Linked DNA regions of Reyranella humidisoli. The protein of the gene in region 1 binds, or shares a complex with, the protein of each later gene. Links are inferred from orthologs where the notes say so. Each region holds a gene or a part of one and is shown on either strand. Other genes may lie near its edges.

Region 1 (8,641 bases):
GTCGGGCGCGATCATGCCCGAGCCCTTCAGGAAGCCGTTCACCGTAACCGTGCGCTCGCCGATCTTGGCCTGCCGCGTCGCCAGCTTGGGGAACGTATCGGTGGTCATGATGGCGGCGGCGGCCGACGACCAGGCGTCTTCCCGGCCGGACTTGATGAGGGTCGGCACGACGGCAGCGATCTTCTCCCAGTCGAGCGGCTGGCCAATCACACCGGTCGAGGCCATGAAGACCTCGTTGCGCGGGCACCCCAGCGCCTGGGCGATGGAGCGGGTCGTCTCCTCGACTGCCTTGTCGCCCAGCTTGCCGGTGAAGGCATTGGCGTTGCCGGCATTCACGACGATGGCGCGGACCTTGCCGCGGGCGAGGTTCTTGCGGCACCAGTCGACCGGCGCCGAGCAGGTCTTGGACTTGGTCAGGACGCCCGCGATGGTGGCCCCGGCCGGCACCACGGCCAGCAGCACGTCGTCGCGGTCCTGGTAACGCACGCCGGAGCGCGCGACGCCCAGCTTTACGCCGGCGATGCGGGGCAGCGTCGGCGTCGTCTTGGGGGCGAGCGGCGATAGGGCGTGGTTGGCGGACATGTTTCTCCCCTCGGGCGCGGCTGCGGAAAAGCAACCGGCCAGCGGCGGAGACTACACCAGAAACGCCCTAAAACGTGAGTTTTAGTTGGAGGCGATTCTGGGCGTCTTTACTTCGGCGGCGCAGCCGGCTTGGCTGGCGTGGCGGCGGGAGCCGCCGGTGTGGCCGGAGTGGCGGGCGCCGCCTCGGCCTTGGTGCCGTCCATGTTGAACTTCTCGATCTTCGATCCGGACCGGACCCGGTCGAGCTGGGCCGTGATGGCCTCGCGCGCCAGTTCCTCGCGGATCTGCTCGGACAGTTCCTCAAGCGCCGGCGGCGGCGCGGTGCGGCGGTCGTCGATCGAGATGACGTGGAAGCCGAACTGGGTCTTGGTCGGCGTTTCCGACGTCTGCCCCTTCTTCAGGTCGAAGGCGGCATCGGCGAATTCCTTCACCATGTCGGACTTCTTGAACCAGCCAAGATCCCCGCCCTCGGCGCCGGACGCCTTGTCGGTCGACTTTTCCTTGGCGAGCTTGTCGAAAGGCGTGCCCTTCTTCAGCTCGGCGATGATCGCCTTGGCCTCATCCTCGGTGGCCACGAGAATGTGGCGCGCATGCACCTCTTCTTCCGGCGGCATCGACTTCAGACGCTCCTGGTAGCGCTGCTGGATCTTCTCCAGGGTGACCAGACGGGAGATCTCGCGCTGGATCCAGAAATCCTGCAGCACCTGCTCCTCGACGAAGGCCATGCGCTTCTTGAACGCCGGATCCTCGTTGGTCTTGGTCTTCTTGCCTTCCTGCACGACCAGCTTGCTGTCGATGATGCGCTCCAGTAGCGCCGGGAACACCGCCTGCAACGGCATCGAACGATACTGCTGCGGCAGCGACTGCTGGGCGATTTCGAGTTCGGACAGGCGGATCTGCTGGCCGTTCACGACCGCCACGACCGGATCCTTGACGGCGGTAGGGGCCGGGGTCGCGGCGGCGGCCGGCGGCTTCGCGGCGGGCTGTCCTGCGGGCGGCTTGGGGGCCTGCGCCGGCGGAGTCTGGGCCAGAACGGGTCCCGCGAGGAGGGCGACCGCGCCACTCAGGAGGGCGAGGCGCAGGTTGCGCAGGTCATGGCTCATGGCGGACTCCAGCAGATTCATTCAATACGAAAGGCGCAAATCGTTTACACAGGCCCGCTTGGGCCAAGCAAGCGCCGCCTCCCCGACGAGAGGCGTAATGGCTTTGAATTGCGGCACTTTTTCGTGAGTACCGCGTCCATGGCGAGGCGTTCGCCGGCGGGGCCTTCCCTTCCGACAGGTGGCGCGACGATTGCACAGCGATTGCCACTGCCGCGGCGGGACGGTTGCGCTGGCAGGCTGCGTTGACACTCCCCGACCCGCTCTCTATCTCTCACGCAGGGGGCGGGCCTATGTGCCCGCCTAAGTCATTAGAATATCGAGGTTTTCATGCTTGGCGCGCTCGCCCGGAGTTTGTTCGGGACGGCCAACGACCGGATCGTCAAGGGCTTCGACAAGACGGTGGCGAAGATCAACGCCCTCGAGCCGGAGATGGTCAAACTCTCGGACGATCAACTCCGGGGCAAGACCGTCGAGTTCCGGGAGCGCCTTTCCAAGGGCGAAACGCTCGACCAGCTGCTGCCGGAAGCCTTCGCCACGGTGCGCGAAGCGGCCAAGCGGACGCTCGGCCAGCGCCACTTCGACGTCCAGCTCAAGGGCGGCATGGTCCTGCATCAGGGCAAGATCGCCGAGATGAAGACCGGCGAGGGCAAGACCCTCGTGGCCACGCTGGCGGTCTATCTGAATGCCCTGCCCGGCAAGGGCGTGCATGTCGTCACCGTGAACGACTACCTCGCCCGCCGCGACGCCGAGTGGATGGGCCGCGTCTACAATTTCCTCGGCCTCACGGTCGGCATCATCGTCCACGAACTCGACGACGAGCAGCGCAAGGCGGCCTATGCCTGCGACGTCACCTACGGCACCAACAACGAACTCGGCTTCGACTACCTGCGCGACAACATGAAGTATCGCCTGGACGCGATGGTCCAGCGGCCCTTCAACCATGCCATCGTCGACGAGGTCGATTCGATCCTGATCGACGAGGCGCGCACGCCGCTCATCATCTCCGGCCCGGCCGAGGATTCCTCCGAGCTCTACCGCCGCGCCGACACAGTGATTCCGCAGCTCAAGGCCGAGCATTTCGAGAAGGACGAGAAGAACCGCACCGTCGTCCTGACCGACGCCGGCATCGAGGCGATCGAGGACATCCTGCGCACCGACGGGCTGCTGGCCGAAGGCATCAGCCTCTATGCACCGACCATGGTGTCGGTGCTGCACCACATCACCCAGGCACTGCGCGCCCACAAGCTGTTCGCGCGCGACGTCGACTACATCGTCAAGGACGGCCAGGTCGTCATCATCGACGAGTTCACCGGCCGCATGATGCAGGGCCGTCGCTATTCGGAAGGCCTGCACCAGGCGCTCGAGGCCAAGGAGCATGTCGAGATCCAGCGCGAGAACCAGACGCTGGCCTCCATCACCTTCCAGAACCTGTTCCGCATGTACCCGAAGCTCTCGGGCATGACCGGCACGGCGCTGACCGAGGCGGCGGAGTTCTCCGAGATCTACAAGCTCGAGGTAGTCGAGATCCCGACCAACGTCCCGGTCGCCCGCAAGGACGCCGACGACGAGATCTACCGCACGCTCGCCGACAAGACGCGCGCCATCGTCAAGCTGGTCGGCGAATGTCGCGCGCGCCAGCAGCCGATGCTGGTCGGCACCGTCTCGATCGAGAAGTCCGAGGAACTGTCCGAGGCGCTGAAGAAGGCCGGCATTCCGCACAACGTGCTGAACGCCCGCTTCCACGACCAGGAAGCGCAGATCGTGGCCCAGGCCGGACGTCCGGGCGCCGTTACCATCGCCACCAACATGGCCGGCCGCGGCACCGACATCCAGCTCGGCGGCAACGTCGAGATGCTGGTGCAGCAGAGCGTGCCCGAGATCACCGCGAAGTTCCCCGACGAGGCGGCCCGCAACGCCGAGATCGCCCGCGTAGAGGCCGAGATTCGAGCCGGCGTCGAGCGCGACCGTCCGATCGTGCGCGCAGCGGGCGGCCTTTTCGTGGTCGGCACCGAGCGCCACGAATCGCGGCGCATCGACAACCAGCTGCGCGGCCGTTCGGGCCGCCAGGGCGACCCCGGCGCGTCGCGCTTCTTCCTGTCGCTGGAAGACGACCTGATGCGCATCTTCGGCAACAACAAGGTCCTCGACTGGGTCCAGAAGAAGGGCATGGCCGACGACGAGGCGCTGACCCATCGCTGGCTCAACAAGGCGCTGGAAACGGCGCAGGGCAAGGTCGAGGCGCGCAACTTCGAGATCCGCAAGAACCTGCTGCGCTTCGACGACGTGATGAACGCCCAGCGCCAGGAGATCTACAAGGAGCGTATCGAGCTGATGGGCACGGAGGACGTGTCCGAGACCGTCGCCGGCATGCGCCGCGACGTGGTCGACACGCTCGTCAAGCGGACCATCCCCGAGGGCGTCTACGCCGAGCAGTGGAAGATCGGCGAACTGAAGGAAGAGGTGCAGCGCATCTTCGGCCTCGACCTGCCGGTCGACGAGTGGGCGAAGGAAGAAGGCATCGCCGACGAGGAGATCAAGGTGCGCCTGAACGACGCCGTCGAGCGCGTGTTCGCGCAGAAGGCCGCGCAGTACGGGCCCGACGTCTGGCGCCAGGTCGAGAAGAGCGTGCTGATGCAGATCTTCGACCAGAACTGGAAGGACCACCTCCTCCATCTCGACCATCTGCGCCAGGGCATCGGCCTGCGCGCCTATGGCCAGAAGGATCCGCTGAACGAATACAAGCGCGAGGCCTTCAACCTATTCAGCGACCTGCTGACCAACATGCGCGAACAGGTCGTGACGCTGCTGGCGACCCTGCAGATTCGCATGGAGCCGCCGCCGATGCCCGAAATGCCGACCAACATGCACGAGGTGCATGAGGATCCGGCGCTGGCCGCGGCGATGAGCGACGATCCCGCCTACGATCCGGCCGACCCGGACGGTGGCGGCGTGGCGACGCTGCATCGCCCGCGGCCGGTCACCAACGGACCGATCGATCCGAACGATCCGTCGACCTGGGGCAAGGTCTCACGCAACGCCCCCTGCCCCTGCGGCTCGGGCAAGAAGTTCAAGCACTGCCACGGGCGTGTCTAGGATCCTCGTCCGACAGACGTTCCTGCGAGAGCAGGAGTTGTCGTCGGCGAGGCCGGCGAGGAATTCAACTTCCTCCGCATGATCGAATGGCCCCGCTGCGGAGCCTGGCTCTCAGCGGCGTATCGTGGCCTTGCGGCAACGATCAGGGCAGCGAAGACTCGATACCCGCATTGGGTTTCACCTCGAACCTCGGCCGACGATGCGACCGCTGCGTGCCTTCAATTGGGCTCGCACCAGTTCAACGCCGCTGCGGGCACTTTCAGGATTGCCGCCACGGCGGTGGCCGTCGCCTCGTTCACACAGCCAAGGTCACCGGGCGCGTAGTCCTGCGCCAGAAGTTCCTCGTGCTCGAGGTGCCGCAGCCCCATGAGGTGCCCGATCTCCCGCATCATGACGTCTCGCAGGCTGAGCGAATGCTGCTGCAGATAGGCCCTCGCATCGGGGAAGATCAGCAACACTCCGCCTCCCAGCGGCATGCCCTGAACGCTTCCCAGGCTCTGGGTCCGTCTTCCTAGTTCGCGTACCCCCTCCTTGCCCGGCGCTTTCCTGATCAGCCAGCTCTGGTTGGCGCCTCGTCCCTCCGGCGAAGCCACCACGTCGATGCGAGCCACGCCATTCAGGGCGGCATTCCATTCCTCGATGGCGCTCAGCATGTGGGCACGCTCGGACTGCGTGAAGTTTGGATCGATCCAGACGGGAACGACTCGCGGCGATCCGCCATGGCGGGGGTGGTCGGTATAGCTCGGCGCCGCATGGGACGCCGTGGCGAGAACCATTCCCATCGCCACCAGCATTCCCCGAACCGATGCGAGAAAGCCAGGGAGTGCCTTCCTCGCCCGCCGGGACTTGCGGTTGGGAACACCGCCGTAGAGAGACTTCTTCATGGTGAACCCTCGTGGAGCAACGCAAATCACGGACAGTTCAAGGTGACCACACAGCGCTTCCGCGCTACGCGCCCAGCCCGGACAGGACAAAGGAGATGTCGTCGGCGAGAGCGGAGAGGAGCTGGACCTCTTCCACATCGAACGCCTGCGGTTCCCCCGCATAGATCACGAGGGCCGCCACGATCGTACCCTCGCGCCGCAGCGGCAGGACGATGCTCGAGCGATATCCGTGCCGCAGCGCTTCATCGCGCCACGGTCGTGCGTTCGGATTGGTCGCGAAATCCTGGTTGATCTGGATGGTTCCCGTCTTGGTCGCCATGCCCAGCGGCCCGTTGCCCGTGGGTTCGTCGTTCCAGGTGATGTGGGCCTTGGCGAGATAGCCGTTGTCGTATCCCGCAATCGCCGGGAAGTGGAAGGTCTTGCCGGGATCGTCGTTGGCGACGGCGACAGCTGCCATCCGGTAGTCACCGAATTCGACGAGGCTGGTGCAGATCTGATCGAAGACATCGGACTCGGACCGGGCCCGCAGCAGGATGCTGGTTGCCGCCTGCAGCGAACGCTTCACGCGCCCCAGTCGCAGAACCTCCTGCTCCAGTTTCACACGATCGCTGATGTCGACGCCCATCGCCTGACGATAGGTCCGTCCGTCGAGTTCGAAGGCGCTGACCCGCACCTCCGCGGGAAAGGTGCTGCCGTCCTTGCGGCGGATGAGGGCGCGGATCTCTATCCGGCCGCCGGCCGCCACCAGTGCCGCGGCCCCCTGATCCCCCTCGGCGGTACCATCAGGCAGTCTGAGGTCTCGCGCATCCATCCCCCGCAGCTCCTCGGCGCTGTACCCCACAGCTTTCTGCGCGGCTTCGTTGGTCTCGAGAATACGATTGTCGCCGTCCAGCACGATGAACATGTCCTGCACGGCATGAACGAAGCGAAGGTTGCTCACCGCCAGTTCACGCGCCTCATCCTGCTGGCTTCTCCACAGCGACCACACCAGGAAAGCCGCTACCAGAATGGTCGTCCCGAACACGAGGGCGATCTTCTCGGATCGGAGATCGATTCGGCGCATCACCTCGTCGTAGTCCGACTTGGCGATCACGATCCAGGGCAGGCCCTTGACGGCATACGAGGCAGCAAGGACCCTCTTGCCGCGGTAGTCCAGAGCCTCCCGCACGCCGTCTCCCTGGCGGATCGCGGCGGCGGCAGTGAGGTTCGGCGTCGACAGAGGCAGGCGGAGCCCGGAGGGCGGGATTGGGCGCTCCCAGAAGCGCGGTGCCACCAGGAAGAGGGCGTCATCGCCGTCTCGACGCACGACCAGGACTTCCGATGTCGGGCTGTCGCCCGGCCAATTCTGAATTTTCCGGAACAGCTCGACACTCGGGTCGACCATGAGCACCACGACGAACTGGCCCGAGGACTGGCCAGCCGCGGGCGCGCCGGCATTGAACGGTTGCGCGAATGCCATGCTGGGGCTCGGGGGGGAGCCGGCATCGAGTCGGAGCGGTCCGATCATCAGCTTGCCTTCGCGTGCCGCTTCACGCACGAGGCCTTCGACGCGGTCATGATCCTTGTGACCGGGAGCGCCGCCCACCTCGACCAGCAATTGCCCATCGGCCGAAAACAGCATGATTTCACGCCGCTCGGGATGTCCGATCAGCATCTGGTACAGGAGTAGTTCAACGAACTGGCGCAGTTCCGCACCGGCCTCGATCTGGCCGAACGGCAACCCCTTGATGGACGTGACCAGAAACCCCAGGTCGATCGCTCTTTCAGCGACCCACTGGTCGATCTGCTGCGCCTTGAGGCGGGCGATACCGGCCTGCTGGGTCAGCCGCTCGTCGCGAAAGGCGGCCCGCAGATCGCTGGTGAGAAGGTATCCGATACCGGCGATGCCCAGCGCAAAGGCGGCGAACACGCCCACCAGCAACCGGTTTCTGCTCTTGAGGACCGCTTCTTCGCGAGCCCCGTGCCGCACGGTCTTGCGAAACGAACGCTGGAAGAAGACGCCGAAGGCGATCAGGGCGATCACGAGGCCAAGCGCCAGCAGCGCTCCGCGCGAAAACAGATCCTGCATCGCACGCTCGAATGACGGGAGCATCTCAAGCCACTCCACGAGCGTGAGCAGGGCAGCGACAAGCATCAACCCGACCAGCGCCGCGAGCGAGATCCAATAGATCTGCCGCGTGGAACCAGTCTTGGGTTCCGTCCCGGAGTGAGGAAGCTGCTGCTGTGTCATCGCCAACCGAACTGGGTGCCTCTACCGTCGCCTGAGCGCGCCGCGTACTTGGCCACCCCACACTAGAGCCAAGGCGCCGGCCGCGCCCTTGATCCAGCGCAATCATCGACCCGCCGCCGATGACCTACAATGGGCTGGTGAACTCAGAAGTGTTTGCATGGTACGTATTTTGTCGACGCTAGGGAATTCCTCCCGGCGTTGCTGCGAGACGAGGGCCAAGCGTGGCGCACTCCGAACCGGTGGCCGCGCCCGGCGGCCGAGATGCTTAGATGGTTGTCGGCCTTTGCGATCAGCGTCCTCTGCTGGAGTTTCGCGCCGGAGACCCGTGCCTTAACCATTACCCTCGACAGCAGGTCGATTCCCGGACTGACCCCTAAGGCCCCCCTTGTCGCCCATACGCTTCGCATCAGCGGCCGTTTCGAGCAGGGCGACGGGGACAAGCTGCGGGTCATGCTGGCCGGCCTCAAGAACAAGACCGTCAGGATCGCCAATCAACCCCTGGCAACCGCCGAACTCAGCAGCAGCGGGGGCGACCTGCTCGAAGGCCTGAAGGTCGGGTATCTTTTTCGTGAATTCGAGGTGGCCACGCTCGTGCGCAAGGGCGACATCTGCCTCTCCGCCTGTGCGATGGCGTTCCTGGGCGGTACGGCCAGCCGACAGTCGCCCACGCCGCTGCCCAGCCGCACCATCGAGATCGGCGGTCAAGTCGGCTTCCACAATTTCACGCTGGATGCCACGGCGGTCCAGAG
Region 2 (8,161 bases), 790 kb from region 1 along the record:
TTTGGCACCTGCGGCGTCAAGGTCTGGGTGTTCAAGGGCGAGATCATGGCGCACGACCCGATGGCGCACGACAAGCGCGCCGAGGAAGCCGCGCCGCAACGTACGCCGGCGCGCCCGGAGCGCACCGAGCAGAGGGACGCGTAATCCACCATGCTGCAACCCAAGCGCACCAAGTACCGCAAGGCCTTCAAGGGCCGTATCAGCGGCGCTGCCAAGGGCGGCTTCAACCTCGACTTCGGCTCCTACGGGCTGAAGGCGATGGAGCCGGATCGCCTGACCGCGCGCCAGATCGAGGCGGCCCGCCGCGCCATCACGCGTCACATGAAGCGTGCCGGCCGCGTCTGGATCCGCGTGTTCCCGGACGTCCCCGTCTCGAAGAAGCCGGCTGAGGTCCGCATGGGCTCCGGCAAGGGCGCGCCCGAATTCTGGGCGGCCCGCGTGAAGCCGGGCCGCATCCTGTTCGAACTCGAGGGCGTCTCGGGCGTTATCGCCAAGGAAGCCCTGGCGCTCGGCGCCGCGAAGCTGCCGATCAAGACCCGCTTTGTCAGCCGCGTCGGCGCCGAAGGCTGAGGGAGAAGGACATGAAGGCCACCGATCTGCGCCCCAAGACCAAGGACGAGCTCAAGAACGAGCTCGGCAACCTTCGCAAGGAGGCATTCAACCTGCGCTTCCAGAAGGCTGGGGGCCAGCTGCAGAAGACTTCCCGCGCGCGCCAGGTTCGTCGCGACATCGCCCGCATCAAGACGGTGCTGGGCGACAAGGCCGCCGGTTAAGGAGCACGAAATGCCGAAGCGTATCCTGGAAGGCGTCGTCGTCAGCGACAAGATGGACAAGACCATTGTCGTCAAGGTCGAGCGCCGCGTTCAGCATCCGATCTACAAGAAGTTCATTCGCAAGTCGAAGAAGTATCACGCGCACGACGAAGCCAACGCCTTCAAGGGCAAGGTTGGTGAAATCGTCCGCATCCGCGAGTGCCGCCCGCTGTCCAAGACCAAGAGCTGGGAAGTTCTGGTCGAAGGCGCCCAGGCTTAAGCGGTCGGAGCAAAAGTCATGATTCAGATGCGAACCAACCTCGAGGTCGCCGACAATTCGGGCGCCCGTCGAGTCCAGTGCATCAAGGTGCTGGGCGGCTCCCGCCGCAAGTATGCAAGTGTCGGCGACGTCATCGTCGTGTCGATCAAGGAAGCCATTCCGCGCGGCAAGGTGAAGAAGGGCGAGGTGCATCGCGCCGTCGTCGTCCGCACCTCGTTCGCCCTGCGCCGCCCCGACGGCAGCGCCATCCGTTTCGATCGCAACGCCGCCGTGCTCATCAGCAAGCAGGACGAACCGATCGGCACTCGTATCTTCGGACCGGTGACGCGCGAGCTGCGCGCCAAGAAGTTCATGAAGATCATCTCGCTTGCGCCTGAGGTGCTCTAGCCATGGCAATCAAACTGAAGATCAAGAAGGGCGACCGGGTGAAAGTCATCACCGGTGGCAGCAAAGGCAAGGTGGGCGACGTTCTGCGCGTTCTTCCCAAGGAGAACCGCGTGGTCGTTTCCGGCGTGAACATGATCAAGCGCCACACCAAGCCGAGCCGTGCGGAAGCCGGCGGCATCATCGAACGCGAGGCCACGATCCACGTCTCCAACGTGGCCCTGCTGGATCCCAAATCGGACAAGCCGACGAAGGTCGGGTTCCGGTTCCTTGAAGACGGCCGCAAGGTGCGCATCGCGCGTGCCTCCGGCGAGACCATCGACCGCTAGGAGAACGGGCCATGCCCGCGCGTCTGCAAGAACACTACACCAAGACCGTGCGTGAAGCGCTGATCAAGGAGTTCTCCTATCAGAACCCCTTCCAGGTGCCGAAGCTCGAGAAGATCGTCATCAACATGGGCGTCGGCGAGGCGGTCAATGACCGCAAGGCCGTCGACGGCGCCGTGGCCGACCTGACGGCGATTACCGGTCAGAAGCCGGTGATCACCCGGTCGCGCAAGTCGATCGCGACCTTCAAGCTGCGTGAAGGCATGGCGATCGGCACCAAGGTCACGCTGCGCCGCGACCGGATGTACGAATTCATCGACCGCCTGATCAACATCGCCCTGCCGCGGGTTCGCGACTTCCGCGGACTGAACGGCAAGTCGTTCGACGGCAATGGCAACTACGCCATGGGCCTGAAGGAGCAGATCGTGTTCCCTGAAATCGACTACGACAAGGTCGACCAGGTGCGCGGTATGGACATCATCATCTGCACGACGGCGAAGACGGATGCGGAAGCCAGGTCGCTTCTCCGCGCTTTCGACTTCCCGTTCGTGAACTGAGGCCGGAGAAACACATGGCCAAGACTAGCTCGGTCGAGAAGAACAACCGGCGTGCAAAGTTGGCGAAGCAATACGCCGGCAAGCGCGCCAAGCTGAAGTCGATGGCGGTCGACGACAAGTTGACGCCGGAAGAGCGCTTCGGGGCCCGCCTCAAGCTGGCGGACCTGCCGCGCAATTCGTCGCCGACGCGTGTCCGCAATCGGTGCGAACTCACGGGCCGCCCGCGGGCCGTGTATCGCAAGTTCAAGCTGTCGCGCGTTGCGCTGCGTCAGCTGGCGTCGCTGGGTGCTCTGCCCGGCGTCGTGAAGTCGAGCTGGTAAACGGGGACCGTAGACCATGGCGATGACAGATCCCGTCGGCGATTTGCTGACCCGTATCCGCAACGGCCAGTCGGCGCGCCTCGACAGCGTGACGGCGCCGGCTTCGCGGCTTCGGTCGAGTGTTCTCGATGTGCTCCAGCGCGAGGGCTATATCCGCGGCTGGTTCGAAGAAGAGCTGCGCCCCGGCGTTAAGGAGCTCCGCATCGAGCTGAAGTATGACAACGGCCGTCCGGTCATCAAGGAGATCAAGCGCGTCTCCACTCCGGGGCGTCGCGTCTATTCCAAGATCCGCGAGCTGCCGCGCCACTTCAACGGGCTCGGCATTTCGATCCTCTCCACGCCGCGCGGTGTCATGTCCGACGCCGAGGCGCGGGCCGCCAATGTCGGCGGCGAAGTCATCTGCAAGGTGTTCTGACCATGTCGCGCGTCGGTAAAAATCCGGTCGCCATCCCGGCCGGTGTCACCATCGAGCTCAAGGGCCAGCACCTCAAGGCCAAGGGCAAGCGGGGCGAACTCCAGCTCATGGTCCATGACGACGTCACCGTCGCCAAGGAAGCCGAGGGCCTGGTCTTCAAGCCGCGGAACGAGAGCCGTCGCGCCCGCATGCAGTGGGGCACGGCACGTAACCTGGCCAGCAACGTCGTCCGCGGCGTTTCCGACGGGTTCACCATCAACCTCGAGATCAACGGCGTGGGCTATCGCGCCGCGGCCGATGCCAAGATGCTGAAGATGCAGCTCGGCTTCAGCCACGATGTCGAGATTCCCATTCCGGCCGGCATCCAGATCAAGGCTCTGAAGCCGACCGAAATCGAGATTTCCGGCGCCGATCGTCAGCGCGTGGGCCAGATTGCGGCCGAGATTCGCAGTCTGCGTCCGCCGGAGCCCTACAAGGGCAAGGGTATCAAGTACTCGACCGAGACGATCCGGCGCAAGGAAGGCAAGAAGAAGTAGAGGCGAGAGAACCATGTCCGACCGCAATGCTCTTTTCGCCCGCCGCCAACGGCGCACGCGCTATGCGCTGCGCCAGGCCGCCGGCGGCCGTCCGCGTCTCAGCGTTTTCCGCTCAGGCAAGCACATCTATGCCCAGGTCATCGACGACCGTAAGGGCGTGACCCTGGCCGCAGCCTCGTCGCTCGACAAGGATGTCCGGGGGGCGCTCAAGACCGGCGCCGACAAGGGCGCTGCTGCCGAGGTTGGCAAGCTGATCGCCGCCCGCGCCGTCGCGGCTGGCGTCAAGGAAGTCATCTTCGATCGCGGTGGCTACACGTATCACGGCCGCATCGCTGCGCTGGCCAATGCCGCCCGTGAGGGCGGCCTGTCGTTCTGATCGGGAGTTAGAATATGGCTCGTTCACCCGGTGGTTCCGGCCGTTCTCCGCGCGATCGCGATCGGAGCCGCGACCGCGACCGCGACGAGGACAATGAACTGACCGACAAGCTGGTCACGATCAATCGCGTCGCGAAGGTCGTGAAGGGCGGTCGTCGCTTCGCGTTTGCCGCCATCGTCGTCGTTGGCGACCAGCGTGGACGCGTCGGCCACGGCGCCGGCAAGGCCCGTGAGGTTCCCGAGGCGATTCGCAAGGCCACGGAAGCGGCCAAGCGCGGCCTGATCCGCGTGCCGCTGCGCGACGGCCGCACGCTGCATCACGACGTCAAGGGTCGCTTCGGTGCTGGCAAGGTGACGCTGCGCGCCGCCCCGGCCGGTACCGGCATCATCGCCGGCGGCCCGATGCGTGCCATCTTCGAGACGCTCGGCATCAAGGATATCGTTGCCAAGTCGGTCGGCACGTCGAACCCGCACAACATGATCAAGGCGACGTTCAAGGCGCTCGAGCAGCTCAACTCGCCGCGCATGGTCGCCACCCGCCGCGGTAAGAAGGTCGGCGACCTTCTCGGCCGCCGTGACGAGACGACCGCGGAAGCGGCGGCTTAAGGAACCGGACCATGGCCAAGACAGTCAAGATCACCCAGACCGGCAGCCACATCGGCCGCACGGACGATCAGCGCGCGACGCTGATCGGCCTGGGGCTCAACAAGCGTCATCGCACCCGTGAGCTCGTGGATACGCCCGAAGTTCGCGGCATGATCAACAAGGTGCGCCATCTCGTGCGCGTCGAAGAGGAAGCGCGCTAAGGCCCTTGGGCCGCGGCGCGGAGGTAATTACCATGAGACTGAACCAGATCTCGGACAACCCGGGCGCCCGCAAGGGCCGCATGCGCGTCGGCCGCGGTATCGGCTCCGGCAAGGGCAAGACCGCCGGTCGCGGCGTCAAGGGCCAGAAGTCCCGTACCGGCGTCGCCATCAAGGGCTTCGAGGGCGGCCAGATGCCGCTTTACCGCCGCATCCCGAAGCGCGGCTTCCGTCCGCCGCACCAGAAGAGCTATCAGGTCGTCAATTTGGGCACGCTCCAGAAGGCGATCGACGACAAGAAGCTCGACGCCGCCAAGGTGATCGACGCCGAGGCGATGCTGGCAGCCGGCCTGTTCAAGAATGCCGCGGACGGTGTCCGCCTACTTGGCAAGGGCGAGATCAAGACCAAGATCGAAGTGAAGGTTGCGGGCGCCTCGGCGTCGGCGATCGCCGCGGTCGAGAAGGCCGGCGGCAAGGTCGAACTCCCGCCCAAGCCCGTGGCCGAAGCGGCCTGATCCGGACGGCGTCAACGGGGGCGTCGCTTCCCCCTTGTGTCGTTCACGCGTGAGGTTTCATGGCATCCGCCGCCGAGCAACTTGCTTCCAACCTGAACTGGGGTTCGATCGGTAGGGCGACCGAGCTGAAGAAGCGGCTGTGGTTTACCGTGGCCGCGCTCGTCGTCTTCCGTATCGGCGCCTATATCCCGGTCCCCGGTGTCGATCCGGCCGCCCTGGCCGAGATCTTCAAGCAGAATTCCGGCGGCATCGCGGGCCTGCTGGACGTGTTCTCCGGCGGCTCGATCGGCCGCATGTCGGTGCTGGCGCTCAGCATCATGCCGTACATCTCGGCCTCCATCATCATGCAGATCCTGACGACGGTCGTTCCGTCGCTCGAGGCGCTGAAGAAGGAAGGCGAGGCGGGCCGCAAGAAGATCAACCAGTATACGCGCTACGGTACGGTCATCCTGGCGACCTTCCAGGCCTACGGAATTGCGGTCGGACTCGAGAGCCAGGTGGCCACGGCCGGCCCGGTCGTGATCGATCCGGGTGTATTCTTCCGGTTCGTGACGATCATCACGCTGGTCGGCGGCACACTGTTCTTGATGTGGCTGGGCGAGCAGATCACCGCGCGCGGCGTCGGCAACGGCGTCTCGCTGATCATCTTCGCCGGCATCGTCGCGGCCCTCCCGGACGCGCTGGTGCAGACCCTCGAACTCGGCCGGACGGGCGCCCTGTCGGCGCTGTTCATCATCGCGCTGGTGCTGGGTATCGTGCTGGTGGTGGCGGTGGTCGTCTTCGTCGAGACCGCGCAACGACGAATCGTCGTTCAGTACCCCAAGCGCCAGGTCGGCAACCGCATGTATGGCGGCGAGGCCTCGCACCTGCCGCTCAAGATCAATACCGCCGGCGTCATTCCGCCAATCTTTGCCTCTTCGCTGCTGCTGTTCCCGGCGACCATCGCGTCGTTCCAGGGCAATTCCGGCGAGCCGGGCTGGATGCAGTGGATGTCGACCTATCTCGGCCACGGCCAGCCGCTCTACCTTTTTGCCTATATCGGCCTGATCGTCTTCTTCTGCTTCTTCTACACGACCGTTGTGTTCAATCCGGCGGACACAGCTGATAATCTGAAGAAGAACGGCGGCTTCATTCCGGGCATTCGCCCGGGCAAGAACACGGCCGAGTATCTCGAGTACATTCTGAATCGCCTCACGGTGATCGGCGCCCTTTATCTCTCGGCAGTGTGTATCCTGCCGGAACTGCTGATCGCCCGCGGCGGCGTGCCCTTCTACTTCGGCGGCACCAGCCTCCTGATCGTGGTTTCGGTCACGCTCGACACTGTGACCCAGGTGCAGGCGCATCTGCTGGCTCACCAGTATGAGGGCCTCATCAAGAAGGCCCGCCTGAGGGGCAAGGGCCGATGAACATCATTCTTCTGGGACCGCCGGGCGCCGGCAAGGGCACGCAGGCGCAGCGGCTGCAGCACGAGCGGGGGCTGATCCAGCTCTCGACCGGCGACATGCTGCGGGCGGCCGTGGCCTCGGGCAGCGAGCTCGGCCAGAAGGCCAAGGGCATCATGGAGCGGGGCGAGCTGGTCCCGGACGAGCTGATGGTCGGCCTGATCAAGGACCGTATCGCCCAGCCGGACTGCGCCAAGGGCTTCATCCTGGATGGTTTCCCGCGGACCGAGGCCCAGGCCAGGGCACTGGACAAGATGCTGGCCGAGACGGCCAGGAAGCTCGACCGGGTGATCGAGATGGAAGTCGACGAGAAGGCGCTGACGGAGCGCATCGTCGGCCGGTTTTCCTGCGCCAAGTGCGGCGCGGGCTATCACGACAAGTTCAAGCGGCCGAAGGCCGAAGGTGTCTGCGACGTCTGCGGGTCGAAGGAATTCACCCGCCGCAAGGACGATAATGCAGAGACCATGAAGACTCGCATGGCTGCCTACAGGGCTCAAACCGAGCCCTTGTTGCCCTACTACAGCGCCCGCGGGGTGTTGCGGAAGGTCGATGGGATGGCCGCGATGGACGAAGTTTACCGCCAGATCACGGGAGTTCTGGTGGGGACTTGACAAGGGTTAGTTCCATTGACTCGGGGGCGCGGGTACATATAATCGCGCGCTTTTCCGGGGCCAGCGGAACTGTGACGGGCGCGCGCGAGCGCGCCATAAGTCTTTGAAGGAGTTGGGACTTTGGCTCGTATAGCCGGTGTGAACATTCCGACCGCCAAGCGTGTCGTGATCGGACTTCAGTACATCCACGGGATCGGCGCGGCGAAAGCCAAGGAGATCTGTGGAAAAGTGGGGATCGACGAGTCGCGGCGCGTGAACACGCTGAGCGACGACGAGGTCATTCGCATCCGCGAGACCATCGACCGCGACTACTCGGTCGAAGGCGATCTGCGTCGCGAAGTGGCGATGAACATCAAGCGTCTGATGGACCTCGCCTGCTATCGCGGCCTGCGTCATCGCCGCGGCCTGCCGGTCCACGGCCAGCGCACCCATACCAATGCGCGCACCCGCAAGGGTCCGGCCAAGCCGATCGCCGGCAAGAAAAAAGTGACGAAGTAAGAGGGGATAGAGGTCATGGCCAAAGCTGCAGCCGCCACCGGCGCCGCGCGTCCCCGTCGCAAGGAACGCAAGAACATCATCGCGGGCGTCGCTCACGTGAATGCTTCGTTCAACAATACGATCGTCACGATCACCGACGCCCAGGGCAATGCGATCGCCTGGTCGTCATCTGGCCAGCAGGGCTTCAAGGGCTCGCGCAAGTCGACCCCGTTTGCCGCGCAGATGGCCGCCGAAGGCGCCGGTCGCAAGGCGATGGAGCACGGCATGCGCACCATCGAGATCCTCGTGCGCGGTCCCGGGTCGGGTCGCGAGTCGGCGCTGCGCGCGCTGCAGGCCGTCGGCCTCGC

What was found.
Region 2: the proteins of secA (region 1) and secY are in contact, whole or in part, in a crystal structure (PDB 3DIN), measured with the Thermotoga maritima proteins. The link is inferred for Reyranella humidisoli from one-to-one orthologs. Residues at the interface, in WP_004082002.1 of Thermotoga maritima: Glu261, Ala262, Arg263, Lys300, Ala301, Arg302, Thr303, Ile304, Ile305, Leu323, Tyr324, Asp325, Pro326, Val329, Ser330, Tyr333, Ile336, Lys340, Phe345, Val349, Glu363, Phe364, Tyr374, Ser375, Gly376, Gly377, Glu393, Ile395, Thr482, Ser483; in WP_004081795.1 of Thermotoga maritima: Glu108, Gly109, Glu110, Glu111, Ala236, Glu237, Arg238, Arg239, Ile240, Thr241, Ile242, Gln243, Tyr244, Ala245, Arg246, Arg247, Val248, Thr249, Gly250, Arg251, Arg252, Val253, Tyr254, Gly256, Ala257, Ser258, Thr259, Tyr260, Leu261, Pro262.

What each region holds. Positions count from the first base shown.
Region 1 is NZ_JAHOPB010000001.1:2,292,141-2,300,781, reverse strand. What follows is about bases 1,706-4,978. They hold secA (preprotein translocase subunit SecA), read left to right. Parts: upstream 1,706-2,012; coding sequence 2,013-4,778; downstream 4,779-4,978. In the rest of the region: bifunctional glutamate N-acetyltransferase/amino-acid acetyltransferase ArgJ, read right to left, coding at 1-582; KQ910_RS11195 (peptidylprolyl isomerase), read right to left, coding at 690-1,685; KQ910_RS11185 (zinc metalloprotease), read right to left, coding at 4,997-5,662; KQ910_RS11180 (GAF domain-containing protein), read right to left, coding at 5,727-7,892; KQ910_RS11175 (hypothetical protein), read left to right, coding at 8,166-8,641. UniProt on the Escherichia coli protein: Required for protein export, interacts with the SecYEG preprotein conducting channel.
Region 2 is NZ_JAHOPB010000001.1:3,082,482-3,090,642, forward strand. What follows is about bases 4,703-7,495. They hold secY (preprotein translocase subunit SecY), read left to right. Parts: upstream 4,703-5,322; coding sequence 5,323-6,669; downstream 6,670-7,495. Other genes in these bases: rpmD (50S ribosomal protein L30), read left to right, coding at 4,703-4,751; rplO (50S ribosomal protein L15), read left to right, coding at 4,784-5,263; KQ910_RS15020 (adenylate kinase), read left to right, coding at 6,666-7,316; rpsM (30S ribosomal protein S13), read left to right, coding at 7,437-7,495. In the rest of the region: rpsC (30S ribosomal protein S3), read left to right, coding at 1-144; rplP (50S ribosomal protein L16), read left to right, coding at 151-570; rpmC (50S ribosomal protein L29), read left to right, coding at 582-773; rpsQ (30S ribosomal protein S17), read left to right, coding at 784-1,032; rplN (50S ribosomal protein L14), read left to right, coding at 1,051-1,419; rplX (50S ribosomal protein L24), read left to right, coding at 1,428-1,745; rplE (50S ribosomal protein L5), read left to right, coding at 1,757-2,299; rpsN (30S ribosomal protein S14), read left to right, coding at 2,314-2,619; rpsH (30S ribosomal protein S8), read left to right, coding at 2,636-3,034; rplF (50S ribosomal protein L6), read left to right, coding at 3,037-3,570; rplR (50S ribosomal protein L18), read left to right, coding at 3,584-3,946; rpsE (30S ribosomal protein S5), read left to right, coding at 3,961-4,551; more of rpmD, read left to right, coding at 4,563-4,702; more of rpsM, read left to right, coding at 7,496-7,814; rpsK (30S ribosomal protein S11), read left to right, coding at 7,830-8,161. UniProt on the Escherichia coli protein: The central subunit of the protein translocation channel SecYEG. Consists of two halves formed by TMs 1-5 and 6-10.